Regions from separate parts of the Gordonia sp. NB41Y genome, predicted to be linked through region 2. Evidence: riboswitches for the same ligand, from Rfam matches in the RefSeq annotation. Region 2 holds a riboswitch; the other holds the start of a gene.
What was found. Region 2 has a riboswitch for cyclic di-AMP ahead of Q9K23_RS23140 (C40 family peptidase). Riboswitches for the same ligand answer to the same signal wherever they lie in the genome.
Positions count from the first base shown of each region.

Region 1: it holds a riboswitch for cyclic di-AMP, as region 2 does, so the genes downstream of both, Q9K23_RS18560 (transglycosylase family protein) here and Q9K23_RS23140 (C40 family peptidase) in region 2, are expected to answer to the same signal.

Region 1 covers NZ_CP132196.1:4,274,904-4,283,022, forward strand. Annotated here, with positions in the region: gene Q9K23_RS18535 (protein kinase) at 1-824, opposite strand, end outside; gene Q9K23_RS18540 (hypothetical protein) at 955-1,158, shown strand; gene moaC (cyclic pyranopterin monophosphate synthase MoaC) at 1,210-1,653, shown strand; gene Q9K23_RS18550 (molybdenum cofactor synthesis domain-containing protein) at 1,650-2,132, shown strand; gene Q9K23_RS18555 (molybdenum cofactor biosynthesis protein MoaE) at 2,129-2,581, shown strand; gene Q9K23_RS18560 (transglycosylase family protein) at 2,705-3,343, opposite strand; cyclic di-AMP (ydaO/yuaA leader) riboswitch at 3,352-3,555, opposite strand; gene Q9K23_RS18565 (MoaD/ThiS family protein) at 3,783-4,031, opposite strand; gene moaA (GTP 3',8-cyclase MoaA) at 4,037-5,155, opposite strand; gene Q9K23_RS18575 (flavin reductase family protein) at 5,152-5,697, opposite strand; gene Q9K23_RS18580 (hypothetical protein) at 5,694-5,903, opposite strand; gene Q9K23_RS18585 (cold-shock protein) at 6,164-6,589, shown strand; gene Q9K23_RS18590 (DUF2771 family protein) at 6,655-7,194, opposite strand; gene Q9K23_RS18595 (MFS transporter) at 7,201-8,119, opposite strand, start outside.
Region 2 covers NZ_CP132196.1:5,290,526-5,298,644, reverse strand. Annotated here, with positions in the region: gene Q9K23_RS23155 (glycosyltransferase family 4 protein) at 1-1,070, opposite strand, end outside; gene Q9K23_RS23150 (hypothetical protein) at 1,070-2,491, opposite strand; gene Q9K23_RS23145 (NlpC/P60 family protein) at 2,503-3,582, opposite strand; gene Q9K23_RS23140 (C40 family peptidase) at 3,736-4,323, opposite strand; cyclic di-AMP (ydaO/yuaA leader) riboswitch at 4,341-4,515, opposite strand; gene Q9K23_RS23135 (hypothetical protein) at 4,683-4,946, shown strand; gene Q9K23_RS23130 (DEDD exonuclease domain-containing protein) at 5,121-6,893, shown strand; gene Q9K23_RS23125 (Lrp/AsnC ligand binding domain-containing protein) at 6,898-7,176, shown strand; gene trpD (anthranilate phosphoribosyltransferase) at 7,283-8,119, opposite strand, start outside.

The sequences.
Region 1 (8,119 bases), 1.0 Mb from region 2:
GAACCGTCGACGGCCGACTTGAGGGCGGCGGCGAAGGACCGGCAGTCCGGATAGCGGTCCGCCGGGTTCTTCGCGAGCGCCCTGGTCAGCACCGCGTCGAAGGCGCCGAGGTCCGGTCGCAGGGAGCTGATCGGCGGGATCGGCTTGGTCAGATGACTCATCACCAGCGCCGACGGCGTGGTGGTGGTGAACGGTGCCTGACCGGTGAACAGCTGGAAGACCGTGCACGCCAACGAGTACTGATCGCTCATCGCGGTCGCGTCGTGCCCCTCGATCACCTCGGGGGCGCAGTAGGCGAGGGTGCCGATGAACGCACTCGTCGCGGTCAGCGAGGTGGAGTTGACCAGCTTGGCGATACCGAAGTCGAGGACGGTGACCCGCTCGATACCGCCCCCCGAGGCATCCCGGCTGACGAAGATGTTGGCGGGCTTGACATCCCGGTGGATCACCTGACGTCGGTGGGCGTAGTCCAGGGCGTCGGCGACCCGCTCGGTGACGGTCACCACGTCCGCCGCGGAGATGGGGCCGTGGGTGAGGTCGGAGCCCTCCAGGTAGTTCATCGTGAACCACGGGGTGCCGTCGGTGATGCCGTACTGATGGATCGAGATGATGCTGGGGTGATCCAGCGACGCGGTGGTCCGCGCCTCGTTGGTGAATCGGCGCTGGAAGTCGGGATCCTGAGCCCCGGCGAGCGAGATGACCTTGAGGGCCTCGCGGCGGAGCAGCTGCGGATTCTCGACGAGGTAGACCTCGCCCATTCCGCCCGAACCCAGCAGTGAGACCACGCGGTAGCCGGCGATCTGTGAACCTGGACTCAGTGGCACGTCTTCCCCTTCGATGCTCGTCGGACCTTGGATTGTGACCCTACCGCCACCGATGACACGGGTGCCGCCATATCATTCGAACGGAGGGTGGGTGGTCGGCCTGCCCGGCAGGTGTCGGGCATGGCACAATATGCGCGTGGCTGAGAGCAATTCGAAGAATCACTACGTCGACAACGGCTGGCCGAGGGATGGCGACGGCAACGTGCCCGACCATGCCGTCTCGGAGTTCGCGACCCACGTCGCCGGTGCACTGTCCCCGTTCGGGGACGTCGAGTTCCCGCTGCCTGCGGACAAGGTGCACTACATCAACCCCAAGACGGACATCAACAGCTGAGCCGTGACCGGCGAATCGCTGTCACACATCGACGACTCGGGCACCGCCCGGATGGTCGATGTCGGTGACAAGTCGGTCACCCGGCGTCGGGCGGTCGCCTCGGGCACCTTCCGGACCACCGCACGGGTGATCGAACTGCTCACCTCCGCCTCCCTGCCCAAGGGAGACGTGCTGGCCACGGCCCGCATCGCCGGGATCATGGCCGCCAAGCGCACCGATGCGCTCATCCCGCTGTGCCATCAGCTGTCGCTGGCATCGGTCGACGTCGACTTCGAGGTCGGCACCGACAGCATCGACGTGACCGCGACGGTCACCACCGCCGGTCAGACCGGCGTCGAGATGGAGGCACTCACCGCCGTGTCGGTGGCCGGGCTCACCCTGCACGACATGGTCAAGGCGGTCGACCGGCGCGCCAGCATGGACGGCGTCCGGCTCCTGGAGAAGTCCGGCGGCCGATCGGGCCACTGGATTCGCGACGAGGACCCGGATCGGTGACACCCTCGCGTTCGGCGCGGGTGATCGTGGCGTCGACCAGGGCGAGCAGCGGGATCTACCAGGACCGATCCGGCCCGATCATCGTCGACTGGCTCGCCTCCCGCGACTTCGCCGTCGACGAGGTGGACGTGGTCGCCGACGGTGACCCCGTCGGAGCGGCCATCCGCGCCGGCGTCTACGCGGGCGTCGACCTGATCGTCACCTCCGGCGGAACCGGCCTCTCACCCACCGATCGCACCCCCGAGCAGACCCGGACACTGCTCGACATCGAGATCCCCGGCCTGGCCGATGCGATCCGACGATCCGGACTCCCCGACGTCCCCACATCGATCCTGTCCCGCGGAACCGCAGGCATCATCGGCACCACCCTCGTGGTCAATCTGCCCGGTTCCACCGGCGGGGTGCGCGACGGGCTGACGGTGCTCGGCACGGTCCTCGACCACACCCTCGACCAGATCCGCGGCGGTGACCACCCATGATCCCGGAACCGTCCGCGGTACAGGTCGTCCACACCGCACTCGCCACCGAACCGATCACCCTCGCCGAGCACGAGGACCTCGTCACCCGTGCCGCGGGTGGGGCCGCGGGGGCCGTCGTCGGGTTCGTCGGCGCGGTCCGCGATCACGACGGTGGCCGTGGCGTCACCCTGCTGTCGTACTCGGCACACCCGAGCGCCCCGGCCGTGCTGGCCGAGGTGGTCGCCGAGGTCGCGGCATCGGCACAGGGCGTGCGCGCGGTGGCCGTATCCCACCGCGTCGGCGACCTGCGGATCGGCGACGTGGCCTTCGTCGTCGCCGTGGCCGCCGATCACCGTGGACCGGCATTCGAGACCTGCGCGCGGATGGTCGACGAGGTCAAGGCCCGGATACCGGTGTGGAAACACCAGTTCTTCGACGACGGCAGAGACGAATGGGTCGGCTCCGCCTGACGTGACGAATGGGTCGGCTCCGCCTGACGTGACGAATGGGTCGGCTCCGCCTGACTCACCCCGGAATTGGAAAAGGGCCCCGCACGGCGTGATGCATCGTGCGGGGCCCTTCGTCTGGGTCGCTCAGGGGAGCGGGATCAGGCCCTTGTTGTCGTTGAACAGGCGCAGCTGGTCCGGGGTGAGCTGGTAGCCGCTGCTCTGGGCGGCCTTCAGCAGTCCCTGGACCTCGGGGCTGACGCCGGCCTCACCGAGCTGATCGAGGGCTTCCTGGGTGCTGGTGGCATCCGGGGTCTGCTCGAGACCGGTGGCGGGCTGCTGCGGGGTGGACGGCGCCGGGGTCGGCGCGGCCTTGCGCAGCGGGGTGGTGTCGGCGGGGGCGGTGCGCGGGGTGGGACCCGACAGCGGGCCACCACAGCTCGGCCAGGCGCCCTTGCCCTGCGACGCCAGCACTCGCTCGGCGACGACGATCTGCTGCTCGCGGGTGGCCTGGTTGGCGGTCGGGGCGAACTCGCCGCCGCCGTGCCCGGCCCAGGTGCTCGGGCTGAACTGCAGCCCGCCCTGGTAGCCGTTGCCGGTGTTGATGGCCCAGTTGCCGCCCGACTCACACTGCGCGACCTGGTTCCACTCGGCGTCGGTGGCGGCCTGGGCGGAGCCCGTGCCCAGCAGGGCGGCGCCACCGCCGAGGACGGCGCCGGTCAGCGCGACCTTGGCGAAGGTCTTGGTGGTGGTCGAGGTCGTCGGCTTGCGGTGACGTCCGGACATAGGTGTTCGTTCCCTCTCTCCACGCGCCTGCGAAGTCAGCTGTCGGGTTCGAGCGAGAGGTGCTCGGTCGCTATGGCCGGTGTGGCCGCGGACTTAACCCCAAGGACGTCGGTCGACGTCCGGTTCCCGGATGGGAAGGTGGGTCCCCCGTCCTCGTTCCCAGATGTTTCTCGTCATCCCACCGGTGGAACGAGGCTCGGCGCGCCCGGTGGAACGTTATGGATGTGTTGGTCTGGCTGTGACCTTCCGAAGTAGGTCGACACGAACCCTACGTCGTTCGAGCGGAGGATTCACGCCCCATCCCGCAACCCATTTCGAGTGTCCGAACGGGACTTTCGGCCCCATTTCAGTGTCACCGCAGTTCACAGGCATGATGGTCGTCTCGTGTCCATCCCGTTACCGGGCCGTTATGTGAGAAAGGTCACAGGACGGTTGCGGGTCATCCGCCGGCAAACGGCGGGAGGACGTCGAGCACCCGCACCGGTGCCAGGCGGCGGGTGCGGTCGCACAGGGCGGTCTCGTCGCGGAGATACGAGCACCGTTCGAGGACCCGTGCGAGTTCCGGATTCCCGTCGGCCAGAGTGTGTTCCAACTCACCGAGGGTGATCGAGTCGGCGACGTCGACGACGGTCTCGTCGACACCGGCCGCGGCGCGCGCGGCAGCGAAGAACCGGACGGTCACCTGCATCCGACTCAGCCGCCGATCGCCGACATCGGCCGGTCCGGCTGGTGGAAACCGGCGGAGTTGACCGCGTGGCCGGGGCCCTTCGCCCAGGCATTGCCGCGCCACAGCCGCGCGATGGCGGCGTCGGTGTCCACCGACAGCGGCCCGCCGCGCAGTGCGGGCAGCAGCGACGTCTCCGACGTCGCGAACAGACAGTTGCGCAGGGCGCCGTCGGCGGTCAGGCGGGTGCGGTCGCAGTCCCCGCAGAACGGGCGGGTGACCGACGCGATGACGCCGACCCGGGCCGGTCCGCCGTGGGGCTCGGTGTACCCGTCGACCAGCCAGGTCTGGGCCGGGTCGGCCCCCCGTGGCGTCGGATCGGGCCGCAGGTCGAAGCCGGCCTGCAGGGTGGCCAGGATCTCGTCGGCGGTCACCATCGACGCCCGGTCCCAGTCGTGGCCGGCGTCGAGCGGCATCTGCTCGATCACCCGCAGTTGATAGCCGTGGTCCAGGCAGAACCGGAGCAGGTCGGGCAGGCGGGACAGATCCGACCGGTCCGGGAGGACGGCGTTGACCTTCACCGGGTGCAGGCCGGCGGCCCGCGCGGCGGCCAGTCCGTCGAGTACGTCGCCGAGCCGGTCGCGGCGGGTGATCTCGGCGAACCGGGCGGCATCGACGGTGTCGAGCGAGATGTTCACCCGCGTCAGCCCGGCGTCGACGAGTCCGCCGATACGTCGCGTCAGGCCCAGCCCGTTGGTGGTCATCGCGATGTCGGGGCGTTCGTCGAGCCCGGTCACCGCGGCCACGATCTCTTCGAGATCGCGGCGCAGCAGTGGCTCGCCGCCGGTGAAGCGGATCGCACGCACCCCGAGGTCGCGGACCGCGACGGTCAGCACACGGATGAACTCGTCGGTGGTCAGCAGGTCGTCGCCGGGCAGCCAGTCCAGACCCTCGGCGGGCATGCAGTAGCGGCAGCGCAGGTTGCAGCGGTCGGTCACCGACACGCGCAGATCGGTCGCGACCCGGCCATGGGTGTCCCACAGCCGGTTGTCCGGGCCCGCAGGCGTGGTGTCGGGTGCGCACAGACCGGGCAGGCAGGGATCGGCTGTGCGGGAGGGGAGGGGCAGGCCCAGATGGACGGTGGTCATCGTCGGGCCTCGAGGGCGCGGAAGCTGCTGGCGTGGAAGACCAGGGGTTCGATGTCCGGATCCGAGCGCAATGCCTCGATCCGGAGCAGCACCACGACGTGATCGCCGGCCGGGACCTCCTGGGCGACGGTGCACAACAGATGTGCGGCGGCCTGCGGGACGAACAGTGCGCCGTCGTCGACGCCGGTCCGCGTTCCGGCGTCCGGACCGAACGGGTCGATCCCGTCGAACCGGTGCTCGGCGGGTCCGGCCATCTGCCGGCACAGCTCGGACTGGTCGGCGGAGAACACGCTGACGCCCAGCGCCCGTGACGCCCGCAGCCGCGGCCAGGTGGTGGAGGTGTTCTGGACGCACACGCTGACCAGCGGCGGGTCCATCGACACCGAGGTGAACGAACTGGCCGCCATCCCGATCGGTTGCGGGTCGTGGGGGCCGCCCACATCGCTGCAGACGGCGACGACTCCCGACGGGAAGCAGCCGAAGGCCTGCTTCAAGGCCCCGGGGTCGGTGACCGCGGAGAACTCGCCGGGCGGGGCGGTCACCGTGTCCGGCGTCCGGTGCGCAGGGCCGCGGCGATGGCCAGCAGGAATCCGAGCGGGGCGCACAGTGCCAGCAGATAGACCGCGGTCGGTGCCGTCTCGCCGTCGGCGACAGCCGGCATCACGAACAGTGCGATGAGCGCGATCAGGCCGATCACGAACACCACGATCGCCACCGGCAACAGCCGCGATGATCGCTTCTTCTCCATATCACCCACGGTAGAACTCCATGTCATCCACGGTAGAACACCCGGGCACCTCCTGTGGACCGTGGCAGTGCAGGGGTACCGGAACCGCTCGCCCACACCGGCACGGGTGCGAGGGGCGTTCGGTGGACGGTAATGGGTGTGACCCGGTGCGGGACGGTTGGCTAGGATGGTGACGACCAGGCGCCTGTTGCTCATCGTTCTGTGTGGGACCGGGCGCCTTTTTTGTTGTGACCGACCGATTTTCAGTGAGGGTGAGCACAGTGCCGACGGGCAAGGTGAAGTGGTACGACGCCGACAAGGGCTTCGGTTTTCTCGCTCAAGAGGGCGGCGAGGACGTGTACGTCCGTGCGTCGGCCCTTCCCGAGGGCATCGCGGCCCTCAAGCCGGGGCAGCGAGTGGAGTTCGACATGGCCGCCGGTCGCCGGGGGCCGCAGGCGCTGCGCGTGAGCGTGCTCGAGCCGGCACCCAGCATGGCCAAGAACGCCCGTGAGGCCGCCCGGGAAGCCGCCCGCAAGGACGTCAAGCGGCACAGCCCGGACGAACTGCACGGCATGGTCGCCGACCTGATCACCCTGCTCGAGAACAAGGTGCAGCCCGACCTGCGTCAGGGCCGCTACCCGGATCGCAAGACCGCGCAGCGGATCTCCGAGGTTGTGCGCGCGGTCGCCCGCGAACTCGATCACTGATCGCCCCACCCCGATCACCCGGATCGTCCTGCCCGGATCTCCCGGCAGGACGATCCGCGTGCGGGTCAGATCGCCGGGACGGCGAACCCGACCGGCGCGGTCTGCACGGCCAGGGCGCCGCGTGCGGTGTCGATCGTGCCGTCGGCGTTGACCACCGCGGACGGCACGATCACGGTGATGCCGACCAGCACCCGATCGGGCTCTGATTCCAGCTTCACCGTGAAGGTCGTGCCGGACTGCAGGATGCGGGAATCCTCGTAGAGGCCCTTCGGCGTCGCATACAGCGCGGTCAGGCTCCAGGGACCCGACGCGATCACCGACGGCACCGACAGCAGCACCGACGTGCCGGTCGGGACCGGGACGTGCGGTGTCTCCCGCTGCGGCTGGTTCGGCGGCGGTGTGCACTCGGTGAGGAACACATCGCACCAGCGCACGGGTTCGACGGTGTGCAGCTGGTCGCCGACCGCCAGGTGCAGGTAGGCGCCGTCCTCGTCGTCGGAGTGGGCGGTGGCCACGAGCACACCGACCGCACTGCCCACGACGGCAACCACCACGATCGCGACCAGCGCGATGATCGCGACGGCCTTCTTCTCACCGGAACTCATCACGGTCTAGTGATATCCCATCCGCTTGGTGGGCTCGTCGCCCGGTCCGGGTCGACGCCGCGGCGGTTCGTGCCGCGTCGTCGGATGGCTGTAGTGGGTGGTCGGTGCCGCCGCGAACGGGGTGGTGGGGGCGGTCTGGTCGGGGCGATGCCCACCGAGGCCGGGGATCAGTGAGTGTCCGCGGACGGTCAGCACGGTCTGGGTCAGGCCGACCCCGAGGAACGCCGCGACCACGGCGAATCCGATCCACAGTGTGGTGGGCAGCAGCACGCCGAGTGCCGCGCCGGTCACCCAGCACAGCTGCAGGACGGTCTCCGACCGGCCGAACGCCGACGCCCGCGACTCCTCCGGCAGGTCGTCCTGGATGGACGAGTCGAGGCACACCTTGCCGATCGCGCTGGTCCCGGAGGCGACGAGCGCGGTGAGCGTGGCCATCAGCATGTTGCCGAACACGGCCGTCAGAACGGCGAACACGAAACATGCGGTGGTCGAGTAGAGGACGATCTTCTGCGGGTTCTTCAGCTCCAGCCGGGTGCCGACGCCGTTGCCGATCATGTTGCCGATACCGGCGGCCGCACCGACCACACCCAGCATCGCCAGCTGCTTCCAGTCCGAGTGCACACCCTCCTGGGCCTTGGCGTAGAAGGCGATGTAGAGGGTCAGGAACCCGGTGAGGATGCGGATGGTCCCGTTGCCCCACAGGCCTGCGACGACCCGGCGTCCCAGCGGCCGGCGCATCGTCGCGGCCAGCACCTTCGCGCCGTCCCGCACACCGCCGCGTCCTTCACGTCCCTCTCGGCCGGTGCGTGGCGGCTCGGCGGTCGTCGGACCGTGGTAGGTGAGGGTGGTGGGCACCTCACCCTCGGTGACCTCCACCCACGACGGGATCCGCATGCACAGGTAGGCGCCGACGGCGGCCACGATC
Region 2 (8,119 bases):
ACGAAAAGCCTGCCCTGCCTACCCATCTCGGCGGCGGCCTGACGGTCGGACAGGATCGAGATCACCGCGAGGGCCAGCGCCGGCACATCGGTACCGTCCACGACGGTCCCTGTGATCCCCTCACGTACGGTCTCCGGCGCTCCCCCGGAGTCACCGGCCACCACCGGCACACCACTCGCCGACGCCTCGAGGTAGACGATCCCCAGTCCTTCGACGTCGAGTCCGCCGGCCCGGGTCCGGGACGGCATCGCGAACACGTCGGCGCTCGCATGGAAGGCCGGCAGGTCGTCGGCGGGCACCGACCCGGTGAACACGACGTGCTCGGCGATCCCCTCGTCGTCGGCGATGCGGTGCAGGGTCTCGGCATACGGGCCACCGCCGACGATCACCAGGACCGCGTCGGCGATCTCGGTTCGGATCAGCGGGAGTGCCCGGATCAGCATGTCCTGACCCTTACGGGGTACGAGCCGCGACAGGCACAGGACGACAGGGCGCTCACCGATCCCCAACTGCTCCCGAATCCGGTCACGCGCCGCCGGATTCGGCGCGAATCGGGTGACATCCACACCGGGCGGCAGATATTCGAGTGCGGCCTGCGCGCCGAACGCCGATGCGAACCGGCCACGGGTGTAGCGGCTGACGAAGGTGACGAGGTCGGTGTGATCGCCGATGTGGCGCAAGACCTGCCGGGCGCCGGGCAGCATCGACCAGCCGACCTCGTGGCCGTGGGTGCTGGCGATCACGCGCCGGGCACCGGCGCGGCGCATCTGCGGGGCGAGTACGGCCAGCGGGGCGGCGGCCCCGAACCAGACCGTCGAGATCTCCTCCTCGGCGATGATGCGGGCGGCGCGCCGCGCGACGGCCGGGGTGGGCAGCATCAGCGTGGTGGGGTGCCGGTGCACCCGGTAGGGCACGCTCGCATCGAACTCGGTGTGCGAGTCCCCGCGCCAGCGCGGGGCGTAGACGACGATGTCGGCGGGGTCGAGCAGATCGACCAGATTCTGCAGGTACGACTGGATACCGCCGGGGCGCGGCGGAAAGTCGTTGGTCACCAACAGGGTTCGCGACATCAGCGCATCTCTGCTTCCAGCCATGCCCGCCAGCGGGCCACCAATTGGGTTCGATCGATCCCGAGCGCCGCACGGATCGCGACATCCTGCCGGGCGGTGTCTCCGGAGGCCGCGACCCCGGTGTAGAGGGTCTTGAGCCGGTCCTCACCGAACCGGTCGGCGACGAAGGCCGCCACCGACCACGCCGACTGGTAGGCCAGCCGTGCGCTCTCCGAGTTCACCGCGAACGCGTCGTCGGCAGGCAATGCCGTCGGGGTGTGGCCGTCGCGGACCGCCGCCGCCAGATCGGGTGCGGCATCGGCCGCACGGGTGTGGGTTCCCTTGCGGCCCACGTACTCCGGGACACCTTCGGTGAGCCACATCGGTGCCGCCGCGGCGGTCACCGATCGGGTGGCCACATGGGTGAGCTCGTGGCGGAGCACCACCCCGAGGGTCGGTGCGGCGAGGTCGGCCGCCTGCGGGGTGAGGATCACGCGCTGGCCGGTGGCGACGTGCTGGGAGACGTCGACCCGGGCGTAGACGGTGGCCGCGGCGGCACCGTCCACACCGTGACCGGCCCCGGCGAGTCCGGCGAACTGCTCGTCGGTGGCGGTGGTCACCACGATTGCCCGGCGTGCCCAGTCGTCGCCCCAGAAGGCACTCACCGCGTCGACCGCACCGGGCAGCAGTCCCGCGACCCGGCGATCCAGCGCCGCGGTGTCCGGGTAGGAGGCGATCACCGAGGTACCGCCGGCGGTCGGCACATCCTGCACCGCAAGCCCGGGGAACGACCAGATCTGTTGTGGCGGAGATGGTTCGCCGACGAGGGAGGCATCACCGACGAGTCGCCAGGAGTCGCCGGTACCGGTGGTGTCGGGGTAGCGGGCGACGACCACCTGGGAGGCGATCACCACCTCCTCCTCGTCGATCCCGGGCGTCCGCGCGCCACCGAGGGCGAAGTGCATCTCGACCGGGGCGACCCAGGAGTCGGTGCTGCCCTGCGCGTCGAGACGTTCCTGGACCGCTGCGGGTACCAGGGTCTCGGCCTCCTCGGTGGGAGCGAGCTGATAGCGCAGGGTGCGCATCCGCAGGCGGGCTGCCCGCTCGGGCGCCGGGGCCGCCGACGACAGGTCGGCCCAGGCGGTCTGCACCGATGTCCGGAACGCCGGGCTCGCAGCCTCGTCGATCAGGACGTCGAGGGCACCCTCGCGGCCCTCGACGAGGACGTGCGACAGCCGGTCCAGCAGCGCCTGCACCCCTTGGGCGCGCTGCTGGAGGTAGACGTTCGTCGCGGTCGGGGCGGCCGAACCGGATCCGGACCGGGCCGAACCGGATGGCGCACCACCGGAACCCGTGGTGTCACCGCATGCCGTCAGCCCGACGGCCAGGGTCACCGCGAGGGTGACCACGGTCACCGCCGCGCGGGATCGCTCGACGCGCAACGCGGGACGCTTCAGTAACGCCGTGCGGCGCTGAAGGGTCCGGCGTCGTCGAGCGGGACGACCTTGACCGGGACACCGAAGGTGGATGCGTGGATCACGTAGCCTTCGCCGACGTACATGCCGACGTGATGGGCATCCGGGTAGTAGATGATCAGGTCGCCGGGCTGCAGGTTGTTGCGGTCGACCGGGGTGCCGGCGGCGTTCTGCGCCTCGCTCGAGCGGGGCAGGGTCTTGCCCGCCTGCTTGAACGCCCAGACCATCAGGCCGGAGCAGTCGAACGAGTCCGGGCCGGTGGCACCCCACACGTAGGGGTCACCGATCCGGGTGAGTGCGGCCTGCACCGCGACGAGTGCCGGCGCGGTGCCCCTGGGGACCGCCCGCGGATCGAAGTCGAACTTCGGGCCGGCCAGTGCGGCAAGCTGTTTGCCGGTCATCGAGGAATAGATCACCCGGATCTGCGCGGCCTGCAACTGCAACTCGGCGCGCTGCTTCTGCAGATCACCACGGACGCGTTCGGCATCGGAGACGGCCTGCGTCGCCCGGGCGGCGGCCTCATCGGCGGCGGTCCGCTTGGCGACGGTCTGCGCGCGCACGGTCTTCAGTTCGTTCAGGTCCGCCGCCGACCGGCGGGCGACGAGCTCGAGCCCGGACATCTGGTCGAGCAGGGTCTGCGGCGAGTCACTGGTGAGCACGGCGTACATGTCGTTGGTGCGCCGGCCCATGTAACTGGCTCGGACCACGGCATCGAATCGCTGCTGCAGGGTGGCCAGCGACTTCTCGGACGCGGTCAGCGACTGCTGGGCGTCGGCCGAGGCACGCTTGGAGTCGGCGACGATGCGGCGCTGTTTGTCGTACTCGATCTGCGCATTGTGCATCGCCTCGGCCGATTGTTCGGCCTGCTGGCTGAGCTTCTGGTAGCGCGCGAGGAGTTGATCGGCGGTCTGCACCGGGGCAGCCGCCGCCTCGGGCGCGTGGACAAATCCCAACGGTGGTGCGACGGCCACCGTCAGTGCACACAGCGCCGTACCCAGCGCCAACCGTCCCGACCGCTTCCCCACGATCGCCTTTCCCGCTTCCACGGGCGTCACCACACTTCCTTGCCGGTCGTCATCACGCCGGATCCCCCAGGTTCCGAACATCGTCTCCGGTCGATCTCGAACGATCCACCCGGAGTACGGGTTCGGGCGAACCGCGAGTACCGCGATCCGCCCGATCCATGTTCACACGTCGTCGTCGATCGCGGATCAGTACCGCCGAACTCCGACGAGCGACCACTCGTTGACGGCGGCCTTCTTGACCGGAACGCCGTAGGTGGACGCATGGATGAACTGGCCGTTGCCGATGTAGATGCCGGCATGGCCGCCACCGTTGAAGATCAGGACGTCGCCGGGACGCGCATCCGAGTAGGACACCGCACGTCCGCCACCGAGCTGTCCGTAGCTGTCGCGCGGGATGGTCCTACCGGCCTGCTGGTAGGACCAGTAGACGAGGCCCGAACAGTCGAAGGCGTTGGGGCCCGCGGCACCGTAGCTGTAGGGCGAACCGATCTTGCTCTCGGCGGCCTTCACGGCCTTCTCACCGGCGGTCAGGGTCGGCGTCACCAGGCCCGGGAGGCTGCCCGGACGGAACTGGTTCGGAACCTGCTTCTGATCGACACCCGGCAGCGTGAACTTACCGAGATTCGGGATCTCGATGGTCGCGCTGGGCGCCGGGGCGGCAAGAGCCGGGCCCGCGGCGACGGCGAGCGATCCGACGGTCAGCGATCCCGCGATCATCGCCTTCTTGGCGACGCTGCCACCGCGACTCGGCTGTTCCAGACGGTGTTTGCCCACGAAAAGACTTCTCCTTTTGTTTCTCCCTCTACCGCCTACCGAGTTAGCTGTCGGGTTCGGGCCGGAAGAATGGCCCTACACGGATCTGGTCACCGTGATCGGTGTCCAGAGCGCGATTCACCCCAATTCGGATCGCTCCGAAAACTGTGGTTCCCCGGTTCGCCCATGCGGGCGATTGAGCGGTGATCTTCGTGGACTACTTCTTGGTGAAGCAGGACGCTCCGCGAAGGTCTCGGAAAGGTTACGAAAAAGGATGCGGGTCTGTCCACTGGGGGACACGGAGGCGTCGCCGCGCCCGAAATCATCCCGCGCGGAGAATCTTCAGGACAGGCCCGGCTCCGGCCCTGCTAGCAGGGCCGATGGTCCCCATTGCCGATCGTGCAGCCGACCTGGTCGCCATTGAAGCCGATGTGAATACATCGATGGCCGAACGGATCTCGGCGTCGGCCATCGACTCGTCGAAGGCCGCATCGGCAGGCCCGGCCACACCCCCGTCTTCGCTGCTCACAGGCCCGAAGAGGACGTTCATCATGCATCCGTCGCAGGCGTGCCGACGAGCTGGACAGTTGCTGCACTCGATGTACATCTGTGATCTCCATCTCATTTCGGTGTCGGGCGGGTGAAAACCGGCCAACCGGGACCGTCCCGGGGCTCCGGGACGGCGACGATCCTCGTCGACCGCCGTCACCCGTCACAGTAGGAACGACCACCGACAAAACCGAACACATCGGCGAATCCCCCTCCTGTCACACCGGCCCCACAAGTCCCTGTCGGTGGCTCGAACTACTGTTCGCGGTGTGCTGGTAGACGCCGATCAACTCTCGTTCACCGATCTCGACGCGTCGGAGTCCGACGCGTGGGGTGACGCAGCCGCGGGCGATGCGTTCGGCGAAGTCGCCCTGTTCGACACGACGATGGTCGTGGTGGACCTCGAGACCACCGGCAGCGATCCGGCGAACGACCGCATCACCGAGATCGGTGCGGTCAAGATCCGGGGCGGCGAGGTCCTCGGCGAGTTCGCCACCCTGGTCGACCCGGGCCGCGCGATCCCTCCGCAGATCGTCTCGCTCACCGGGATCACCGAGGCGATGGTCTACGACGCCCCGCGGATCGACGAGGTGTTCCCGTCCTTCGTCGAGTTCGCGCGCGGTTCGATCCTGGTGGCGCACAACGCCCGCTTCGACATGGGCTTCCTCCGGCACACCGCCACCCGGCTCCATCAGGACTTCCCGTTCCCCACCAGCCTGTGCACGGTGCGGCTGGCCCGCCGCGTCCTGGCCCGCGACGAGGCACCCACGGTCAAGCTCGGCGCCCTGGCCGATCTGTTCGGGGTGTCCACCCGCCCCACCCACCGCGCGCTCGACGACGCCCGCGCCACCGTCGAGGTGCTCCACCACCTGCTCGAGCGCATCGGCAACCAGGGCGTGCGGACCTACGGCGACCTGACCGCCTACCTCCCCCGCTCGGACCCCGAACTCCGCGCGAAACGGCATCTGGCGCAGCACCTGCCGAACCGCCCCGGCGTCTATCTCTTCCGCGGCCCCGCGTCGGAGGTCCTCTATGTCGGTACCGCGAGCGATCTGCGACGCCGGGTGCTGTCCTATTTCACCGGCGGCGACCCCCGGCGACGCATGGGCGAGATGGTGCGGCTGGCGGTCCGCGTCGACCACGTCGAGTGCGCCCATCCGCTCGAGGCCGCCGTCCGCGAGCTCCGGCTGATCGCAGCCCACGCACCCGCCTACAACCGGCGCTCCCGACAGCCGCACCGCGGCTGGTGGATCGAGCTGACCGCCGAACGCTTCCCCCGCCTGCGGGTCACGCGCACCGCCACCGACGACGCCGTGGGACCGATCGCCAACCGCACGCGCGCCACCGAGATCGCCGACCTGATCTCGGCGGCCGCCGGTCTGCGCACCTGCCGGCACCGGTTGCCGGCCTCGGCGACCCACCACTGGTGTCGTACCGCCGCCGACGGCGGCGACGAGGTCGGGGGCTGTGCCGCCGCAGCGGCCACCCCGCAGACCCTCACCGAGTACCTGCCGCGGGTGACCGCCGCCCACGATCTGCTCCGCGGTCGGCGCAACGATCTGATGGACCCCCTCGTCGGACAACTCGACCACTACACCGAGGCGCACATGTTCGAGACCGCCGCACGCCACCGCGACCGGCTCGCCGCGTGCATCGACGCACTGGCCCGGTGTCAGCGGCTCGCGGCGCTGGCCGCGATCGCCGAGATCGTCGTGGCCCGCCCCGACGGTGCCGGCGGCTGGGAGTTCGCGGTGATCCGGCACGGCCGGCTGGCCGCGGCCGGCACCGCCCGCCGCGGGGTGGCCCCGATGCCCGTCGTCGAGGCGCTGCGGGCCTGCGCGGAGACGGTGATCCCCGGCGACGGCCCCCTGGCCGGCGCACCGGCCGAGGAGACCGGCCTTCTCTATCGGTGGGTCACCGAACCGGGCGGCCGGATCGTCGCGACCACCGACCCGTTCGCGGTGCCCGCCGGGTCGGCGTGTGCCTGGGCCCACTGGTCCGACGCGGCACGCCGGGCACGCGAGCACGCCCGACTAGGCTGAGGCCATGATCACCGCCATCGTCCTGATCCACGCCGACGTCCACCAGATCCCGGAGACCGCGCAGGCCGTCGCCGACATCCCCGGCGTGACCGAGGTGTACTCGTGTGCCGGCGACGTCGACCTGATCGCCAAGGTCCGGGTCCGCGACCACGAGGAGATCGCGAACGTGGTGACCGGCCGGATCAACCGGCTGCCCGGTGTCTCCCGCACCGCCACCCACATCGCATTCCGCAGCTACTCCAGCTCCGAGGTCGAGGGCGGGTTCTCGATCGGGGAGGCCTGAACGACCGCACTCCAGACAGCACTGTGCCCGGGCCGCGTCGGCGACCCGGGCACATCTGTTTCTCCTTATATAGGGAGGAGTGCGGCGACGGGGGTGCAGACCCCGGTCAGGACTGCGCGCCCAGTTCCTGGGTGAGGGCCGCCCACCGCTCCAGCAGCGCAGTGGCCGCACCGGAGTCGATGGCCTGTGCGGCCCGGTCCTTGGCCTCGGCCATCGCCGCGACCAGACCCGCATCGTCGAACGGCGCGGTCATCTCCGCCGACACGATCGCGCCGGCCGCGTTCAGCAGCACGGCATCGCACACCGGCCCGGTGGTCCCGGCGAACAGTTCGCGGGCGATCACGGCGTTCACCGTCGCATCGCCACCCTGCAGTGCCGACAGCTCGACCAACTCGATGCCCAGCTCGCGCGGATCGAGGGTCAGCTCGACGACCTGACCGTCGACGACCTGCCACACCGTCGACGTCGCGGTGGTGGTGAGCTCGTCGAGGCCGTCGTCGCCGCGCACCACCAGCACCGACGATCCCCGCTCGGCGAAGGTCCGCGCGAGTACCGGGGCGAGGTCGGGGAAGGCACACCCGATCAGGCCGCGTGCGGGCCGGGCCGGATTGGTCAGCGGTCCGAGCACGTTGAACACGGTCGGGATGCCGATCTGCTTGCGCGGCGGGCCGGTGAACCGGAATGCCGGGTGGAACACCGGGGCGAAGCAGAATCCGATGCCCACCTCGTCGACGCACCGGGCCACGGCCTCGGCACCGAGCCCGATCTCCACACCCAGCGCCTCGAGCACATCGGCGCCACCGCTCTTCGACGACGCCGCACGGTTGCCGTGCTTGACCACGGCCACACCGACCGAGGCGATCACCACCGACGTCATCGTCGAGATGTTGACCGTGTGCGACCGATCGCCGCCGGTGCCGACCACATCCACCGCCGGACGCGA